DNA from 2 places in the Rhizobium sp. 01T417 genome. Region 2 is predicted to be linked to the other one. Evidence: predicted binding sites of a transcription regulator. Region 2 holds the regulator's gene; the other holds the start of a gene.

The links. Region 2 encodes PhoB, which activates phosphate uptake and scavenging genes when phosphate is short. Its sites were predicted from a motif close to TGTCATNNANCTGTCAT; they were not measured.
Region 1: olsB (l-ornithine N(alpha)-acyltransferase) is a predicted target of PhoB. The motif match lies at 3,549-3,565, and genes of this name have one in related genera.

Annotation. Positions count from the first base shown of each region.
Region 1 covers NZ_JBFTQH010000003.1:213,791-219,537, reverse strand. The annotation lists gene AC1DPR_RS04905 (TrmH family RNA methyltransferase) at 1-677, shown strand, start outside; gene lspA (signal peptidase II) at 674-1,177, shown strand; gene AC1DPR_RS04895 (hybrid sensor histidine kinase/response regulator) at 1,234-3,504, shown strand; gene olsB (l-ornithine N(alpha)-acyltransferase) at 3,614-4,489, shown strand; gene AC1DPR_RS04885 (NADP-dependent malic enzyme) at 4,544-5,747, opposite strand, start outside.
Region 2 covers NZ_JBFTQH010000003.1:330,826-336,572, reverse strand. The annotation lists gene argF (ornithine carbamoyltransferase) at 1-863, opposite strand, end outside; gene AC1DPR_RS05480 (aspartate aminotransferase family protein) at 906-2,102, opposite strand; gene AC1DPR_RS05475 (GcrA family cell cycle regulator) at 2,531-3,064, shown strand; gene phoB (phosphate regulon transcriptional regulator PhoB) at 3,158-3,841, opposite strand; gene phoU (phosphate signaling complex protein PhoU) at 3,878-4,591, opposite strand; gene pstB (phosphate ABC transporter ATP-binding protein PstB) at 4,635-5,450, opposite strand; gene pstA (phosphate ABC transporter permease PstA) at 5,465-5,747, opposite strand, start outside.

The DNA of each region.
Region 1 (5,747 bases), 120 kb from region 2:
CGATCCGCACGCTTGTCTATGCCAAAGCGGCCAAGGGCAAGCCGCTGGTCGAGCAGATGGCGGCAAAGACGGTCGCCTCCGGTGGGCTGGTGCTCGAGGTCAGCGAGAAGGTGATTTCCTCGATCACCCGTCGCGACAATCCGCAGATGGTGGTCGGCATCTTCGAAAGCCGCTGGAAGCCATTGCGCGAGATCCACCCAAGGCCGGGTGAAACCTGGATCGCCCTCGATCGCGTGCGCGATCCCGGCAACCTCGGCACGATCATCCGCACAGCCGACGCTGCCGGCGCCTCTGGCGTCATCCTTGTCGGCGAGACGACCGATCCCTTCTCGCTCGAAACGGTGCGCGCCACCATGGGCTCGGTGTTTGCCGTTCCCGTTGCACGCGCCACGGCGGAAGAATTCATTGCCTGGAAGAAGCACGCTGGAGCTTCCGTCGTTGCTACGCATCTGGCAGGGTCAGTTGACTACCGTACCATCGACTACAAGAAGAAGCCGGTGGTGATCCTGATGGGCAACGAGCAGTCCGGGCTGCCCGAGCATCTTGCCAAGGAAGCCGATGCGCTTGCCCGCATTCCGCAGCAGGGCCGTGCCGACTCGCTCAATCTTGCCGTCGCCAGCGCCGTCATGCTGTTCGAGGCGCGCCGCCACCTCCTCTCACTCGACGAGGCCAAATGACCGAACAGACGCTAGAACGACCGACGCTGCTTGCCCGGCCGCTGCCAATCCTGATCTTCATCGTCATCGCCGTTGCACTCGACCAGATCGTCAAGATCGTTGTCGACCACACCCTACCACTGCAGGAGCCGGTGCATCTTTTCCCGATGCTGGCGCTTTACCGAACCTACAATCTCGGCGTCGCCTTCTCGATGCTCTCGGGCATGGACGGCTGGTTCATCGTCGGCATGCGCCTCATCATCGTCGCTTTCGTCATCTGGCTCTGGCACCGCACCAACAAGCAGCGCACCTTCGCTCACCTCGGCTACGCGCTGATCATCGCCGGCGCGCTCGGGAACCTGATCGATCGCTTCCTCTACGGGCATGTGATCGACTACATCCTGTTTCACACCGAGACATGGTCGTTCGCCGTCTTCAACTTGGCCGACAGTTTTATCACGATCGGCGCGGGATGCGTGATTCTGGACGAGCTGATACAACCTAAAAACGCAGACCGTTAAAATCTTAGCGGTTTGCTGAAGGCATTTGGAACCGCCGCCATGCTATTCCGGCGGGCATGCAAGGTCTCGGTCAATTGCACGACAGACTTGCCGCCGCGTTCGGGCGGCATACCGCTCATCGCCACGGTGAGCGGGACTCGGATATTGTTGCCTATCAAGCCGAGTTCGTTTCACCGCAATTCCAACGCAGCCGCGTCGGCCGCAAGCTTCTATCCTGGTGGTTGGGCGGTCTCGGCCTTGTTGGCGGCTTTCTCCTTGTTGTCGTGGCGCAGGCGGGCGGCCCTCTGCTGCCATCGGTGGGGCTCGGCGTTGCCGCGCTGTCCTTCGTTGTCCTGCTCGCGATGCTCGCAACCACCAGACAACGCCCGTTGCGGAAACACCTCACCGGCGTTTCATCCGCATGGAGCCAGAGGGCGGCTCTCTTTGCGGAGATCCACGACGCGCTTGGCGACATTACCGTCACACGGAACATGGATCGGCGCATCGTTGGCGCCAACGAGGCATTTCGTCGGCTGACCGGCAGGCTCAATCCAGAGGGACTGACGTGTGAGGAGATTGGCATCGCCTTTCGACCGGGCTCGGCACCGCATCGCTTCGAGGTGGAGATCTCGACGCCGGAAGGCCAACGCATCTTTTTCTGGCGTGACGTCGTTACCCGCGACCCCGCCGACGGACGGCTCCTGCTGCAGAGCATCGCTCGCGATATCACCGACGAACGGCTGACCGCACAAGCCCGCGAGGAGGCCCGGCAGAAGGCCGAGTACAACAGCGCAGCCAAATCACGCCTGCTTGCCACGGTCAGCCATGAAATCCGCACTCCGCTGTCCGGCATCCTCGGCATGACGCATCTGCTGACCGAGACACGGCTGACGCAGGAACAGCAGAACTATCTGACGGGCATCCGCCAATCCGGCTATGCGCTGACGCAGCTGGTCGAGGACCTCCTAGACTTCTCGACCATCGAGGTCGGTCGTTTCCAATTGCGCCCCCGCGCAGAATCGCTGCGCAAACTCCTTGAAAGCGTCGTCGAAATGCTGGCCCACCGCGCCCATGAAAAGGGCATCGAGATTGGGACAACGGTATCCTCCGACCTTCCAGACATGATGAGCTTCGATCCGGCGCGCCTGCGTCAGGTCCTGTTCAACGTGATCGGCAACGCCGTGAAATTCACGCAGGCGGGCGGCGTTTTCGTCCAGGCATCGCTGCAGGCGAACAACGTGCTGATCAGTGTCACCGACACCGGCCCCGGCATGACCGAGGAAGAACAAAACCGCATCTTCGGCGAATTCGAGCAGGGCGGAACGCTGGTCGAGAAGAGCGCCGGGACAGGGCTTGGTCTCTCCATCTCCGCCCGCATCATGCGCGAATTTGGCGGCACACTTACGGTGACGAGCGAAAAGGGAGCCGGTAGCGAGTTCAGCATCCGCTTTCCGATCGCCATTCCGGAGGAACGCCGTAGTCGCCACAAGGCCGTGCTTGCAGGCAGCGTCGTGCTGCTGCTGGCACCGGCCGGTTCGGCGCGCAAAGCGATATCGGAGACGATCGCAACGCTCGGCGGCGATTGCCACCTGGTCACCGACGGTGCGAGCGCCCATGACATGTTGCTCGCCATGGCTGCGGGCGACCGCAGGCCAACCGACATCATCGTCGACCACCGGATGTCGACGGAGTTCGCCGAGCACCTTGCCGACCGTGGCGAAATCGCGGCACTGGGACTGCGCAAAATCTTCCTGGTCAACCCCGAGGAGCGCAACGCCCATCCGCTCGACCTATTCGACGCGTGGCTGATACGGCCGCTGCGCGAGCAATCGCTGATCGACGTGCTGCGTGGACGGATGCGCGGCATGGAGAAGCGCGATGCGTTGAACGATAACCAGCCCGGTTTCAGCGTTGCCATTCCGGAAGCGGGAATCCAGAGTGGGCTGCGTATCCTGCTGGCGGAAGACGACCCGATCAACGCGATGCTCATTCGCGCCATGCTCGAAAAAGCCGGTCATACCGTCGAGCACGTCGAGCACTTCGAGACGCTGCTCGACGCCGCGCTGTCGGAGGGAAGCGTGCGCCCTGACATTGTCATCAGCGACCTTTCCATGCCAGGAGGCGACGGCATCGACATGCTTGGCCGGCTACGCGGGCACGAACGCCGGCTCGATCTTCCGCCTGTTCCGATCCTCGTGCTCACCGCCGACAAGCGCGATGAATCCCGTAGACAAGTCTTGCTGAATGGTGCAAACCGCGTCATGGTAAAGCCGGTTGACCCGATAAGGTTGCTGACGGAAGTCCAAGCTGTTGCTGCGCTTTCGGCCCGCCGCGCGGAAGCGCGGTAGCCATCAAATAACCGGCACGCTTCTTGCGTATGGCGGCTATATGATGTCACTTTCCTGTCGCATATAAGTGTTTTATGGCGTGTCAAAAGCCGGCAACGGGAGAATCGCCATGTCAGCAGACGCCCTCAACTGTGACGCTGTCGCCGAGACCCCCCGGCCATCGACCACGCTTGCGCTAAAGGAAGGCGACGTTCTCGGCCGCATCGGCAATCTCGAAACTCGCCTTGCCCGAACGGCCAGCGAGATCGATGCCGCCCAGGCCGTCCGCTTCCGCGTCTTCGTCGAAGAAATGGGGGCACAGCTTTCGCCGGAGGCCATGCGCCGCAAGCGCGATTTCGATTCCTACGACACGTTCTGCGATCATTTGCTCGTGCTCGACCGCTCGATCGAGGGTGACAGCGAGGACCAGATCGTCGGCACCTATCGCCTGCTGCGACAGGAAGTCGCCATGGCGAACGGCGGCTTTTACTCGGCTTCGGAATTCGCCATCGACGAGCTGCTTGCTCGCCATCCGGACAAACGGTTCATGGAACTCGGCCGCTCCTGTGTGCTGCCCGACTACCGCACCAAGCGCACGGTCGAGCTTCTGTGGCAGGGCAACTGGGCCTATGCGCTAAAGCATGGCATGGGCGCCATGTTCGGTTGCGCCTCCTTCCCGGGCATCCACCCGGAAAGCCATGCGCTGGCACTGTCCTTCCTGCATCACAACGTCGCCGCGAAGGATGAGTGGGCCGTCGCCGCTCTTCCGCACCTTGCGCGCGACATGGATCTGATGCCGGCCGAAGCCGTCAACCCGAAGCGGGCGCTGATGGCACTGCCGCCGTTGATCAAGGGTTACCTGCGCCTCGGCGCCATGGTCGGTTCGACCGCCGTGGTCGACAAGGCCTTCAATACGACGGATGTCCTGATCGTGTTGCCGATCGCCAGCATTTCCGATCGCTACCTGAACTACTACGGCGCCGACGCCGGTCGTTTCGCGAGCTGACTTTCAAGCAGATGGAAGACGGAGCGGGAGGATGCCTCCCGCTCCGTTTTTATTTCACGATCCAGCCGTATAGGCGGCGATCGCCGCCATGTTGACGATGTCGGAATCCTTTGCGCCCATCGAAGTGATCTGAACGGCCTTGTCGAGGCCGACGAGGATCGGGCCGATGACAGTCGAACCGCCAAGCTCCTGCAGCATCTTCGTGGAGATCGAGGCTGAGTGAAAGGCCGGCATGACGAGCACGTTGGCCGGGCCGGACAGGCGGCAGAACGGATACTGCTCCATGACCTTGCGGTTCAGCGCCACGTCGGCCGCCATCTCGCCGTCATACTCGAAATCGAGGCGGCGCTTGTCGAGGATTTTCACCGCCTCGCGCACACGCTCGGAGCGTTCGCCCGACGGATGACCGAAGGTCGAATAGGCAAGCATGGCGACGCGCGGCTGATAGCCCATGCGGCGCGCAAAGCCTGCGGCCTCGACAGCGATATCGGCGAGCTCCTCGGCGTTCGGCATATCGTGAACCGCTGTATCGGCGACGAACACCGTCCGGCCGCGGCACAGCGCGATCGATACGCCGATGACCCGATGGCCGGGTTTCATGTCGATGCAGCGGCGCACATCTTCCAGGGCCGTCGAATAGTTGCGGGTGATACCAGTAACCATCCCATCGGCGTCACCAAGCGCCACCATGCAAGCGGCGAAGTGGTTGCGATCCTGATGGATCAGACGCTGTGCGTCACGATGCAGGTAGCCTTTGCGCTGCAGGCGCGCATAGAGGTAGTCGATATAAGTTTCGACGCGGGTGGAGATACGTGCGTTGACGATTTCCAGCCCCGGCCGATTGAGGTCGATGCCGGCGCGCTCGGCGGTCTGGTGGATCAGGTCTTCGCGGCCGAGCAGGATCGCCGTGCCGAGCTCCTGGTTTGCGTAGGACATTGCCGCACGCATGACCTGCTCTTCTTCGGCCTCGGCAAAAACCACCCGCTTTGGACGGCGGCGAACGCGTTCGTAGAGGCTCGCCAGCGTCGAGGCGATGGGATCGCGGCGGCCGGAAAGTTCGCGGGCATAGGCCGCCATATCTGTAATCGGCTTGCGCGCTACGCCGCTGTCAATCGCTGCCTGTGCCACGGCAACCGGGATCGCCGAGATCAGGCGCGGATCGAACGGCACCGGAATGATGTATTGCGCACCAAAGCGCGGGCGGTTGCCCTGATAAGCGGCAACAACATCGTCAGGAACGTCCTCGCGGGCGAGATTT
Region 2 (5,747 bases):
TCCGCTTCATCGAAGACCACGGATTGCGGGCCGTCGATCACCTCGTCCGTAACTTCCTCACCACGATGGGCGGGCAGGCAATGCATGAACAATGCATCCTTGTCGGCCTGCGCCATCAAAGCCGAATTGACCTGATAAGGCTGGAATACGTTGTGACCACGGGCCCGATGTTCCTGATTCATGGAGACCCAGGTATCGGTCACCACACAATCGACGCCGGCGACCGCACGGTCTGCATCATGGTAAAGCATGATTTCGGCGCCCTCATTGCGGGCCCAGTTCAGATAGTGATCCTTTGGCTCGGAACCAAGGGGCACCGCCATATTCATGCGGTAGCCAAAACGCGCGGCTCCTTCGACCAACGAATGCAGCACGTTGTTGCCGTCGCCGGTCCAGGCGATCGTCTTGCCCTTGATCGGGCCGCGGTGCTCTTCGAAGGTCATGACATCAGCCATGATCTGGCAGGGGTGCGTATCATCCGTCAATGCGTTGATGACAGGAACGGTTGCATGCTCGGCGAGCTCCAGCATGCGGGCATGATCAGTCGTGCGGATCATGATCGCGTCGACATAGCGCGACAGCACCTTGGCCGTGTCACCGATCGTCTCGGCGCGGCCAAGCTGCATTTCTGTGCCCGACAGGAACAGCGTCTCGCCCCCGAGCTGGCGCATGCCAACGTCGAAGGACACGCGGGTGCGCGTCGAGGGCTTTTCGAAGATCATCGCCAGCATCTTGCCTGATAGCGGCTTGTCGCCCTGCCCGGCCTTGAAGGCCTGTTTGCGCGAGATTGCGTCATCCATGATGAGCCGTAGGTCGGATGCCGCGACGGCGGAGAGATCGAGGAAGTGTTTGGGGGAAGCCATTATCGTTACCTATCACGCCCGCCTTCCGACAGGCACTATTCATTAAGCCGTCTTCTTGACCTTCGCAGCGCGCACGCTTTCGGCGGCGCGTTCGAGGCGGGCAAGGCCCTCGCGGGCTTCGTCAGCAGTGACGACCAGAGGCGGCAGAAGACGAATGACATTGTCGCCAGCGGGTACGCCGAGCAGATGGGCGTCACGGATCGCCTGCAGCAGTTCGGAGGACGGCACGGCGGCCTTGACGCCGAGCAGCAGCCCCTCGCCCTTGATATCCTCGATGATATCAGGATAGCGATCCTTGAGCGAGGCCAGCCCTTGGCGGAATACCAGCGAGACGTCACGCACCTGCTGCAGGAAGCCCTCCGCGAGGATCACGTCGAGCACGGCACTGCCAACTGCCATGGCGAGCGGATTGCCGCCATAAGTGGAGCCATGCGTGCCGGCCTTCATGCCGGAAGCGGCCTCTGCCGTGGCAAGGCAGGCTCCGAGCGGGAAGCCGCCGCCGATGCCCTTGGCAACCGCCATGATATCGGGGGTAGCGCCTGACCACTCATGCGCAAAGAGCTTGCCCGTGCGGCCCATGCCGGTCTGCACTTCATCGAAAATCAGCAGCAGACCATGCTCGTCGCAGATCGCGCGAAGTGCCTTCAGGAACTCGTTCGTCGCCGGGCGGACGCCGCCTTCCCCCTGAATAGGTTCGATGAGGATCGCGGCCGTTTCATTTGTGATGGCGCTGCGGAGTGCATCGAGATCACCGAACGGCACCTGATCGAAGCCAGGCGCCTTGGGACCGAAGCCTTCGAGGTATTTCTCCTGGCCACCGGCGGCAATCGTCGCCAGCGTACGGCCATGGAAGGCGCCTTCAAAGGTGATAATATGGAACCGCTCGGGATGGCCCTTGGAAAACTGATAGCGGCGCGCGGTCTTGATCGCGCATTCCAAGGCTTCCGCGCCGGAGTTCGTGAAGAACACCTTATCGGCGAAGGTCGCATCGGTCAGCCGCTTTGCCAGTGTTTCCTGACCCGGGATCTCATAGATGTTGGACAGATGCCAGACCTTGTCGGCCTGCTCCTTCAGCGCGCCAACCACATGCGGATGGCTGTGGCCAACGGAGGTGACGGCAACGCCCGCGCCGAAATCAAGATATCGCTCGCCCGTTTCGCTGATCAGCCACACGCCTTCTCCTCGCTCGAACCGCAGCGGGGCACGAGAGTAGGTGTCGTAAAGCGCGGCTTCAGCCATGGCGCGATCTCCTATCAGCAATCATCAGCAGCCGGACTCCGGCTAAGGAAAGCAGGTCCGGAAAATTAAAAATGCCGCCTTTCGGCGGCGAGCAGCACTATTTACTTTTCGCACTGCAATGTCAACAAAACTGAGGTTTCGCTGCATGCGTCAAGCAGCCATCCCGAGGCGCTCGACCTATCAACAACTATGTTGCATAAATGACTCTCACGCCCAGCAAGTTGGGGAAAACTTGAAAATCGATTCCCCGAGATTCAACCGACTCTTGTCACGGAGTCGGCCTCACACTAGGTTAAAACTCAATTACTAGGCTGCATGCGGCGGAACTAGTCACCAAAATTTGAGTAAGCGTTTCTTGCCTCGGATACGTCCGTGGCAACGGTGAAGGATTCTGCCTACACCAACGCTAATAAGGCGGAGACAGGGGCATGAACTGGACAGACGAGCGCGTTGAAAAACTGAAGAAGCTGTGGTCCGAAGGCCTGAGCGCCAGCCAGATCGCAGCACAACTTGGCGGTGTAAGTCGTAACGCCGTCATTGGTAAAGTCCATCGTTTGAGTCTGCCCGGCCGTGCCAAGGCCGGCGGTTCGACGACCACCGTCAGAACCCCCAAGCGCACGACTTCGGCGCCCCGCGCCACGAACTACGCCTCGCGGATCACCACACGCACCGTTACCCGCCAACAGGGCGCGACGATGCTCAAGGAAGAGATCGAAATCGATACGGTGGAGGAAGTCCGCTTCCGTCCGGCCGCAAATGTAATCGTTCCGATTTCTCGCCGCCTTGGCCTCACCGAGCTCACCGAGCGCACCTGCAAGTGGCCGGTCGGCGATCCGCTCAATGACGACTTCCACTTCTGCGGTTGCGAGTCCCCGGACTCTTCCCCGTATTGCACGTATCATCAGCGCATGGCCTACCAGCCGGTCAACGAGCGCCGCAAGGCCGCTAACCGGGTCGCCTGACCCGGAAGCCGGATAAGGAATAAAGAAAACGGGCCCTCGCGGGCCCGTTTTTCGTTGTAAGGGAAAGACCTCTCAGGCTCTCGCCTGAAAGGATCAGGCTTCCATCGAATAGCCGGCACCGCGCACGGTGCGGATGACGTCCTGCATGTTGGAAAAGTTCAAAGCCTTGCGCAGGCGGCCGACATGGACGTCAACAGTACGCTCGTCGACATAGATGTCGTGACCCCAGACGCCATCGAGCAACTGCGAGCGCGAGAAGACGCGGCCGGGCGATGCCATCAAGAACTCGAGAAGGCGGAATTCGGTCGGGCCGAGGCGGACTTCGCGGCTCTTGCGGTGAACGCGGTGCGTCTCGCGATCCAGCTCGATATCGCCGCACTTCAGCAGCGTCGAGAGCACCTCGGGCTTGGCACGACGCAGCATCGCCTTGACGCGAGCGACAAGCTCCGGCGTCGAGAACGGCTTGACGACGTAATCGTCAGCACCGGTCGAGAGGCCGCGAACCCGTTCGCTTTCCTCGCCACGGGCGGTCAGCATGATGATCGGCAGGCGCTCGGTTTCCGGCCGCATGCGCAGGCGGCGGCAGAGCTCGATGCCAGACACGCCCGGCAACATCCAATCGAGGATGAGAAGGTCCGGCGTGCGTTCCTGAAGCCGGATCTCGGCCTCGTCGCCGCGCAGGATGGTATCGACCTCAAAGCCTTCGGCCTCAAGGTTATAGCGGAGAAGCACGCTCAGCGCTTCTTCGTCTTCAACGACAGCTACTTTAGGGATCATTCGTTTCGGTCTCCTGGGGGCGCGGTCGCGGAATGACTATTCAGTGACTGCGCCGACGGTGTTGGCGGTATCGTCCTTCGGACGTTCGCCTTCCGGCTGGGCACCGGTGGCCATGTAGTAGATCGTTTCGGCAATGTTGGTGGCGTGGTCGCCGATGCGCTCGATGTTCTTGGCGCAGAACAGAAGATGCGTGCAGCTGGTGATGTTGCGCGGATCTTCCATCATGTAGGTGAGCATTTCACGGAACAGCGAGGTGTACATCGCGTCGATTTCCTCGTCGCGCTCACGGACCGATTTTGCTTTGTCGGCAGCACGGCTCGTGTAGACGTCGAGGACTTCCTTGAGTTGGACGAGGGCGAGCTCGGACAGGTGCTCGAGGCCGCGGGCGAGCTTGCGCGGCACGCCGGCGCTCTGTACGGCAATGACGCGCTTGGCAGTGTTCTTGCCCAGGTCGCCGACGCGCTCCAGGTCTGCCGCGATGCGGATGGAGCCCATGATCTCGCGAAGATCGGCCGCCATCGGCTGGCGGCGGGCGATCGTGACGATCGCCTTGTCGCCGATCTCGCGCTCCGCGTGGTCGAGGATCACATCGTCCGAGATGACCTTCTGGGCAAGAGCCGTATCGCCGTTTACGAGCGCGCGTACGGCATCCGAGACCATCTGCTCGGCCAAGCCGCCCATTTCCGAGATACGGCGGGACAGGAACTTCAAATCATCGTCGTAGGCAGAAAAGATATGTGTCGATGCCATAGGGCTCATCCTTGAATATCGTAAGTGCTACCGAGACGGCCGATCAACCGAAGCGGCCCATGATGTAGTCCTGGGTGCGCGGATCGTCCGGGTTGGTGAACATCTTGTCGGTGTCATTCTCCTCGACGAGGTTGCCAAGGTGGAACATGGCTGTGCGCTGCGAAACACGGGCGGCCTGCTGCATCGAGTGCGTCACGATGACAATCGTGTAGTTCTCGCGGAGCTCGTGGATGAGCTCCTCGACCTTGGCCGTTGCAATCGGATCGAGTGCCGAGCATGGCTCGTCCATCAGGATGACTTCGGGGCTGACGGCGACGGCGCGGGCGATGCAGAGGCGCTGCTGCTGACCACCGGAAAGACCGGTGCCGGCTTCGTGAACGCGATCCTTCACCTCATTCCAGAGGCCGGCGCGCTGCAGGCTGTGTTCGACGATCTGGTCCATGTCGGCCTTCGACTTGGCGAGCCCATGGATACGCGGACCGTAGGCGACGTTTTCGTAGATCGTCTTCGGGAACGGGTTGGGCTTCTGGAACACCATGCCTACACGCGCGCGAAGCTCCACAACGTCGATATCCGGATCGTAGATATCTTCGCCATCGAGCGTGATCTTGCCAGTGACGCGGCAACCGTCGATCGTGTCGTTCATGCGGTTCAGGCTGCGCAGGAAGGTGGACTTGCCGCAACCGGATGGGCCAATCAGGGCGGTCACCGTGTTTTCACGGATGTTCAGCTTCACGTCGAACAGCGCGCGCTTCTCGCCGTAGTAAACGGAGACGTCCTGGCCGATCATCTTGTAGGGAATGGTGTTCATCTTCTGATCAACCGCTTTCTCAACTGCTGCTTCCGTCAACATGTTCATAATGTTTACTCCGTTTACCAGCGGCGCTCAAAGCGACGACGCAAGAGGATGGCTCCGAGGTTCATGAGGATCAGGAATAGGAGCAGGACGATAATGGCGCCGGAGGTCCGCTCGACGAAGGCGCGCTCGGCTTCATTGGCCCACATGTAGACCTGCACCGGCAGGGCCGTCGAAGGCTCCATGGGCGTCGCCGGAGCATTCGCGACGAAAGCGACCATGCCGATCAAAAGCAGCGGCGCCGTCTCCCCGAGCGCGTGCGCCAGACCGATAATCGTGCCGGTCAGGATACCGGGCATC